One region of the Limosilactobacillus walteri genome, then DNA from elsewhere that is predicted to be linked to it. Evidence: riboswitches for the same ligand, from Rfam matches in the RefSeq annotation. Region 1 holds a riboswitch; the other holds the start of a gene.
What was found. Region 1 has a riboswitch for lysine ahead of DTK66_RS09315 (amino acid permease). Riboswitches for the same ligand answer to the same signal wherever they lie in the genome.
Positions count from the first base shown of each region.

Region 2: another riboswitch for lysine. It lies ahead of lysA (diaminopimelate decarboxylase); the one in region 1 lies ahead of DTK66_RS09315 (amino acid permease).

Region 1 covers NZ_QORN01000042.1:905-5,299, forward strand. Annotated here, with positions in the region: gene DTK66_RS09310 (deoxynucleoside kinase) at 60-701, opposite strand; gene DTK66_RS09315 (amino acid permease) at 813-2,288, opposite strand; lysine riboswitch at 2,411-2,587, opposite strand; gene DTK66_RS09320 (GNAT family N-acetyltransferase) at 2,628-3,077, opposite strand; gene DTK66_RS09325 (phosphatase PAP2 family protein) at 3,198-3,872, opposite strand; gene DTK66_RS09330 (threonine/serine exporter family protein) at 3,928-4,395, opposite strand, start outside.
Region 2 covers NZ_QORN01000007.1:32,978-37,372, reverse strand. Annotated here, with positions in the region: gene DTK66_RS02495 (N-acetyldiaminopimelate deacetylase) at 1-34, opposite strand, end outside; gene dapD (2,3,4,5-tetrahydropyridine-2,6-dicarboxylate N-acetyltransferase) at 40-750, opposite strand; gene lysA (diaminopimelate decarboxylase) at 786-2,096, opposite strand; lysine riboswitch at 2,190-2,369, opposite strand; gene DTK66_RS02480 (aspartate kinase) at 2,575-3,933, shown strand; gene dapF (diaminopimelate epimerase) at 3,944-4,395, shown strand, end outside.

The DNA of each region.
Region 1 (4,395 bases):
AGGCTTGCTAAACAAATCAGCCTATTTAATATATCATCTAATATGATATTTGTCAAATCCTATTTTAAATTTAATTCAATCAATTTTTTATCAACCATTGATAATACTTTTTTAGCGGCAGTCGGATCCTCAACAAAATCATACTTATCCCCGTCAATCATCATCTTAGGACTTTCGTTATAATCTTCATACCATTTTATATAACGCTCATTTAAATTTTTGTAGTATGAATATAAAGAAGGATCATTAGCAATTTGTTCGTATGAACGGCCGCGCTTCTTGATTCGCTCAAGCATTGTATCAAATGATACCTTGATTGTAATTAATAAATTCGGTGCTTTTTGGTGGGGCTGCTCAGGTAATTCTTCCATCATGTTAGCTAATAAAGATGAATAAATATCTGATTCCGTTTCCGTAGCCCGTCCCATATCTGCATTTAGTTTAAATAGAAGTGCATCTTCAAAGATTGACCGGTCTAAAACATTTAGGTCATTTTCATACGAGTCTTTAATCTCATCAAGACGCTTATTTAAAAAATATATCTGTAACAAAAAACCATACTTTTTAGGGTCTTTATAAAAAAGCGGCAAAATTTTATTATCATCAACAGACTCATAAAAGGCCTGACTATTAAGGTGATCCGCCAACAGCTGCGTCAAACTGGTTTTCCCTGCACCAATCGTACCGGCTAATGCAATCATTTATTATTTCCCCCTATTTAAAAATTCAAAAAAGTCACGAACACAATTCTATCATTTAAAATAAAAAGGAGCGAGTGCAAAGTTAAAATAACTTTACCCGCTACCTAATAATCAGTCTTCTTCCGGTTCGTATGACTCACCCTTAGTTCTCCGTGATAAATCAACTTTATCTAGTGGAATAACGTGGGTCTTATAACGAATCTTATAGTATAAAAATAAGATTAAGAATAGTGGAATTCCCATGTAAGTAATCAAAATATTTTGCCAATCCATCTTAATAAAGGCATCGATGTTTTGTCCACAAATAACAACAATACATAAAATAAAAGCGAAAATAGGTCCAAACGGGAAGGCTGTTGCATGATATTTTAGTTCAGAAATACTATGCCCCTGCTTAACAAATGCTCTCCGAAAACGGTAATGAGAGATTGCAATCCCTAACCACGCAATAAATCCGCAAAGTCCAGACGCCCCAATTAAATAATTATATGCTTGCGGACCGACAAATTGGGTTGCAAAGGCAGCTAATGATACGACCATTGTACCAAGCAATGCATAGATCGGAATTCCCCGACGGTTAACATACCCAAAAATGCGCCATGCATAGCCTTCTCTTGCCTGAGAATATAACATCCGTGTCGAAGCATATAGTCCCGAGTTAGCGGCTGAAATCACCGCTGTAAGAATAACAGCATTCATTACACTAGCAGCAAATGCTAACCCCGCTCGCTTGAAGACAATCGTAAATGGGCTCATTGTAATATTTGAAACGTCTTGATTTAATAAGTTTTTGTCTGTATATGGCAAGATGCATGCAATTACAAATATTGCAAAAATGTAGAATAGTAAAATTCGCCAAAAAGTAGAATGAATCGCCTTAGAAACTGATTTTTCAGGCGTGGCAGCTTCGCCAGCTGTAATTCCAACTAACTCAGTTCCCTGAAAAGAAAATCCAGCAACAAGGAATACACTGATAATCGCTGGCACACCACCAACAAAAGGCGCCTGCTTATAATGGAAATTACTTAAACCAACAGGTCGTCCCCCCATAATGCCGAGGATAATAGCTACCCCTACAATTAAGAAAACAACTACTGTGATAACTTTAATAAGCGCCAGCCAAAATTCTGTCTCCCCATACGAGCGAACCGAAAGATAATTAATCAAGAAAATTAATGCCATTACTACTACACTAAAAATCCAACCAGGTACGTTAGGCAACCAGTAATTCATCACAATGCCGGCTGTTGTAACATCAACAGGAATTGTAATCGCCCAGTTAAACCAGTAATTCCACCCAAGGGCAAATCCCAATGCCGGGTCAACAAATTTTGTGGAGTAAGCTGAAAATGACCCCGTTAACGGCATATACGTCGCCATTTCTCCTAAACTAGTCATTAAAAAGTAAACCATAATTCCCATGATTCCATAGGCCACTAAGGCTCCCCCTGGCCCAGCTGTCGAAATTGCTGATCCACTAGCAATGAAAAGACCAGTACCAATTGTTCCCCCGAGGGCAATCATTGACAGGTGACGTGTTTCCAATGTCCGTTCAATATGACCTGTCGACTTTTCTTCGTCTGCCATAAAATAATTCCTCCATTATTATATATTTTAACGTCATCACTTCGAAGAGGATAAATTAAAAGGGCCTCCTGATCGGCAATCCTATCAGAAGACCCAACTTGACAATTCATAATTGTTGAATCAATTTAGGAAGCGCCCCGCAATTTATCTGCGACAGTCCATAGCCTATTATGACTATGGCCCAACAATCACTTAAAATAAGTTAAGTAATGTTTCGGCATATTTTCCTTTCAGCATCGCTCCGGTGCTTATTCACCTAACAATGATTACTAATAAAACATGCAACCTCTTCATCGAATGAAATTATACCCTTCTTAAATAAAAAAGCAAGTCTAGATCTCATCTGGCTAATTGCCACCATAAATCATGCTTATAGATAAACCCATTATTAATCAAGACCCGTTGTGAGCGATGATTTTCTTCTTTACAGGCCGCATGAATAAGGATTCCTTTTGGTAATTGAGAAATAACTTTTTTAAGTGTGTTTGTCATTATTCCCCGTCCCCACAAATCGCGTTTTAACAGATAACCAAGCTCATATTGATGATTAATTTTTTGCCCCTCGCTGCCATACCAGTTACTTAACACAATCATTCCCACCACATCATTTTCAGTTTCTAATAATGCAACATGATTGCGCCGAATAAATAAGTTTAATGCCTGAATACGTGATTTTTTATCCCGTGGCAGCATTAGTTCCGCCCCCTGTACTAGCTCATCATCATCTAGCAATTCAGCTAACCTCGCTAATTCTACCGTAGTTGCTTTTTTTATATTAATTTCATCCATAATTACCACCTATTTCCCGGGAAATACACTAAATAATAAACAAGGTCCAAACATCCGAAAATTTCAAATGTTTGGACCCTATTTATACTTATTACTCAGCAATTACTGCTACTTGTTTTCTCAAATCTCAATACTGCGAAGGAACGGAACTTGTTGCAGCCGCGGTGCCCATGCAACATATAACCATTCTGCTACTTGTAACCAAGCATATGCTAACAGCATTGCCCCGATTGTATCAAAAGGCCAATGAGCGTAGAGGTATACCCGTGAGACTGCCAAGAAAAATACTGCAAAAATTAGTAAGATTTGCAAAATTGTCCGAACTGCTGCTTTTTGAATAAGAGGAATAACAACTAAGAATAAAATTGCTACTACTAAGAAAATCCCTAATGTGTGTCCACTAGGAAAACTATAACCATCATCAGCTGGTAAATGTTGTGCTGGACGTACCCGTTTTACAATATGCTTAAATACTTCTCCTAACACATCTCCGCCAAAAATCGTACCTAAAGCCCAAAGAGCCGGAATGCGATAACCCTTTAACCATAGAACTGCTGCAATGATAAAGACCCATACCAAATCTAATACCGGTTTAGCTAGAAATGATATGAGGGTCATTAACGCATGGAACCAACCAATTGATTCAATACGCTGACTAGTAAATAAAGATTGTAAAACTGCATCAATCATCGTCACTACTGATGAGTTAAACATAATTAACAGCATCAGAGCGATAAAGAAACCACCGCTTAACGCAAAGCGCCACCAACGATGGTTATCACGTTCAATAAACATAATTAAGGATTCTCCTAACTTAAATTAATCAATTAAAAATGAGTATACCACACTGTTAGAAGTTCCACCGCGACTTTTTGATTAAATATTGTCGAAGATAGATTAAAACGCGGTTTAATAGTTCGCCGATTCCAAAGCCCAGCGTAATTGCACCAACTATTACTACTACTTGATAAAAGTACACTGTCACCAAATGATAATTGCCAATCGCAAAATTACGCACCATTTTATAGGCTTGCCCTCCCGGTACAAAAGGCACTAACGCAGGAACATTAAAGACAATAATCGGCATTCGTTTTCGCCGGGCTGCATACTGACTCAAAATTGAAATTAAGATGGCCGCAACCAGATTGCTAAATGCTAAGCCCACGCCACTGTGATAATACATAATCCAATAGATTACCCATACACTACCACCAATAATTCCCGCAATATTATAGGCCCGTTTAGGAATATTTAAGAGGATTCCGAAACAAACTGTCGATATATAACATAAGATAAATTGCAACAATAAGTTACCCCA
Region 2 (4,395 bases), on a different contig from region 1:
TGGTAATTAATTCTGCTTCTGTTAACATACCCATCACTCCTATAGCTTCCGCAAATCGTCTTCTAATTCAGTTTTACCGGCAGTCTGATCATCAACATTCTTAATAAATTTAGCCGGAACCCCAGCAACCATCGTATGGGGAGCTACATCATGGGTAACAATGGCACCTGCCGCAATAACTGCGCCCTCACCTACATGGACTCCTTCAATCACAACTGCATTCGCACCAATCATGACATTATCATCAATCCGGACTGGTTCCGCTGAGGCTGGTTCGACCACCCCGGCAAGCACTGTTCCAGCACCAATGTGACAATGACGGCCAACAATTGCCCGACCGCCAAGGACAGCGCCCATATCGATCATCGAATCAGCTCCAATTTCGGCACCAATATTAATCGTTGCTCCCATCATGATTACAGCATTGTCGCCGATTAAAACCTTATCCCGGATAATGGCTCCTGGCTCAATCCGTGCATTAATATTTTTAAGGTCAAGCAACGGAACGGCGGAATTACGCGCATCGTTTTCAACGTGGTAGGATTCAATTGCTGTTGTCTCCTTCTGCAAGAACGGCTCAATAATAGTCCAATCCCCAAAGAGAACACCAGTATGCTGTTCAACAAATGCTTCCACCTCTTGAGGAAATTCGAGTCCTGCTAAATCCCCCTTGATGTATACCTTTACCGGAGTCTTCTTGGGAGCGTTACTAATGTAGTTAATAATTGCTTGTGCATCTAATTCTGCCATGTTATTTACCTCTTTCTTCCTTTATATATGCCTTTTTATTGTTGGTAGGGTTCATCCAAGCGGATTAAGTCTTCCAATGTTTCCCGCTTAATTACCACTTGCGCTTTGTCATTCTCCGCAAAGACTACTGCTGGTCGTGGATTTCGATTATAGTTAGAAGCCATTGAATAGCCATAAGCACCAGTATCAAGCATTGCTAGGACATCCCCTGGCTTGGTTGCCGGTAGCGCTTGATCTTGGCTTAAAATATCACCAGATTCACAATATTTTCCGGCTAAGCGAACATGTTCAATTGTTTTAGCTTGCGGGTCACGAGCAAGAACCGTTTCATATTGGGCCTCATATAAAGCAGGCCGAATATTATCACCCATTCCGCCATCAACCGTTACATACGGCTTCAAGCCTGGAACATCTTTACGGGAGCCAACTGTATATAGGTTATATCCTGCTGGTCCCGCAATTGAACGGCCTGGTTCAATCCAGATAGCCGGCATGGAAAGACCTGTTTGCTCAATCTCATTTTTGATTGCTTTGATAATTGCATCAACAAATTCTTCGGGCGCAAGGGGGTGATCATCCTTAACATAGCGAATTCCAAAGCCGCCCCCCACATTAATAACCTCTGCTTGGTAGGCAAACTTTTCTTGCCAGTGGGCAGCAACTTCAACTAATTTTTTAGCCACCCCCTCGAAACCTGCCAATTCAAAAATCTGTGAGCCGATGTGCGCATGAAGTCCTTTCATCTTCATGCGCGGATTAGCAAGAACCTTTGCTAGGGCTTCATCCGCCTGACCTGATTGAAGGTCAAAACCAAACTTGCTATCTACCTGACCAGTTTGAATATACTTATTAGTATGAGCGGAAATTCCTGGCGTAATCCGTAACATTACATTGATCGTAGCATTGCGCTCCTCTAAGACTGCTGCTAGTAAGTCAATCTCATGGAAATTATCAATCATAATTGTCCCCACGTGGTGATCGACCGCCATTACTAATTCTTCCCGCGACTTGTTATTTCCGTGAAAACTGACATTTGTCATTGGAAAACCGGCTTTAAGCGCGGTATATAATTCACCACCTGAAACTACATCAGCATGACCGCCTTCTGCTGCAACGACTTGATACATTGCAATCGCAGCAAATGCTTTGCTTGCATAGCTAACCGCATAATCAACATTATTTTCCTCGAACACCCGCTTAAATGCTCGAATTTGTTGGCGGATTTGCTGAACATCATATACAACAAGCGGCGTACCAAATTCTTGTGCAAGCTCTAACGCATCACACCCTCCAATCGTTAAGTGCCCGGCTGCATTTAGTTGTTGATCAGTTATTTGTTCATTCATTTATATTTCCTCCATGAAATGTACTACAAAGAGGTCGCATAAAAAAATCCACTGTCTGCGCAAACAAACAGTGGAATTCACTTATCCATTCTGATTTGTCGATAGCGCAACGCAGGCTCTTATTGTCCTGCGACAGTCCGTAGCTTATTCAACTACGCCCCAGCTACTTAATCGTGCCAAATTAAGCGCTTCGGCAACCTCCCTGTTCAACTAACCTTATCGTGTGGCAAACTAAATTAGTCTACTAGTGTCGGTTGCGCCTCTTCGATTTATACATAGCTTATAAGTCTTTTATGAGAATGTCAATAGGATTCATTAAATTCAAAAAACTTTTTTTAATTTATTAGATGTAAGAACCACCAATTTACTTTGTTTATAAACTAAAAAGGCTTGCAAGTCCCACGGAATATGTTAGAATTCGATTAAATTATTCAAGAGATACATTAGCAAGTCTAATTATCTTAAAGGAGTTTCAAACATGAAAGTTGTAAAGTTTGGTGGTAGCTCTCTGGCAAACGGGGAGGCCTTTGAAAACGCGATTAATATTATTTCAGCCGACCCCGAGCGACGGGTTATTGTTACCTCAGCCCCTGGAAAACGTTTTGCTGATGACATCAAAGTAACTGACTTACTAATCAAATATGCTAATACGGTGATAAAGGGTGATGATCCGCAAGCAATTGTGGATCAAATTTTTAGTCGTTATCAGGAGATTGCTGATTACTTTGACTTACCGAACGAAAAATTAGCTCCCTTAGCAAAACGGCTCCAGTCATTACCCGCCCATTCTTACCCTAATAATAATTACTTAATGGCTGCCTTTAAAGCCCATGGCGAACGTCTAAATGCCCAGTTAATGGCCATTATCTTAAATCATCGGGGTTATAAAGCACGGTTTGTAACCCCGAACGAGGCAGGAATCACTGTTACGGGAACCCCTAATAACGCAAGCGTAATTCCTGAAACTTACTCTGCATTAAGCCACTTTGCATATAGTAATACAGAGTTATTAATTTTCCCTGGTTTTTATGGCATAACTCTCGCTGGTCACATCGCAACCTTCTCGCGAGGAGGATCTGATATTACTGGTGCAATCTTAGCGCGTGGTCTCAATGCTTCAATTTATGAAAACTTTACTGATGTTGACGCAATCTACTCTGCTAACCCTCATGTCGTTGATCATCCTCAACCAATCGCAAAGATGACCTATCGCGAAATGAGAGAATTATCATATGCGGGGTTCTCGGTCTTTCATGATGAAGCCCTGATCCCAGCAATCCAAGGCAATATTCCAATTAACGTTCGTAATACTAACGATCCCGACAAGCCAGGCACAATGATCGTCCCAGATAAGGACTTTCAACCGAGTGATATTGTAACTGGGGTCGTTAGCGGCAAACACTTTGCCGCCCTCTATCTTCATAAATATCTTCTTAACAAACAGGCAGGTTTTACCCTTCGTATTCTGGAAATTTTAGCTAAACATGATGTATCATATGAACATATGCCATCGGGGATTGATGATATTACAATTATCCTTGATCGAAACGCAATCGATGACCAGTTGGTTGATATAATCTGTAACGAAATTCAAGAAGAAGTTAACCCTGACTGCTTAGAATGGATTGATAATTATGCCATCACAATGGTTGTCGGTGAAGGAATGCGTGACCGAACTGGCGTAATCGATGATATTTTAATGCCACTAGCGGAGAAAAATATTGCGGTTCCAATGATTAATCAAGGTGCATCCCGTATTGCTATTATGATTGGGACCTATGATGAAGATGCTGACGATGCAGTTCGAGCAATTTACCACCGCTTTTTTGTAAATTAGGAGGAAACTAATGGCACAATTATTGAAAGTACATGGATCACAAAATTCATTCTTTATTTTGGATCAGACTAAACTCCAACAGCCACTATCCGATGAAGAATTAGTTGCTTTTACTAAAAAGATTACCGACCCGCAAAATAATATTCTCGACGGTGCAGACGGTGTTCTGGTCGTCAATAAACCGGTTCGTGCTGGTGCGGCTGCTCAAATGCGCATAATTAACGCTGATGGGAGTGAGGCCTCAATGTGTGGAAATGGCTTGCGGACAGTAGCGCGGTATGTTGCTGAACGTGATAGCCTAACTGATTTTAAGGTTGACACAATGAACGCAAGTCTCCATGTACGAAAACATGAGGCATTAGCTCCCGGAGTTCCCGCATTTGCCGTGGAAATTTCCCCGGTACGTTTTGAAAAAGATGCCCTCCCATATAACAATTTAGGTCATGATCGATTGTTAGACAC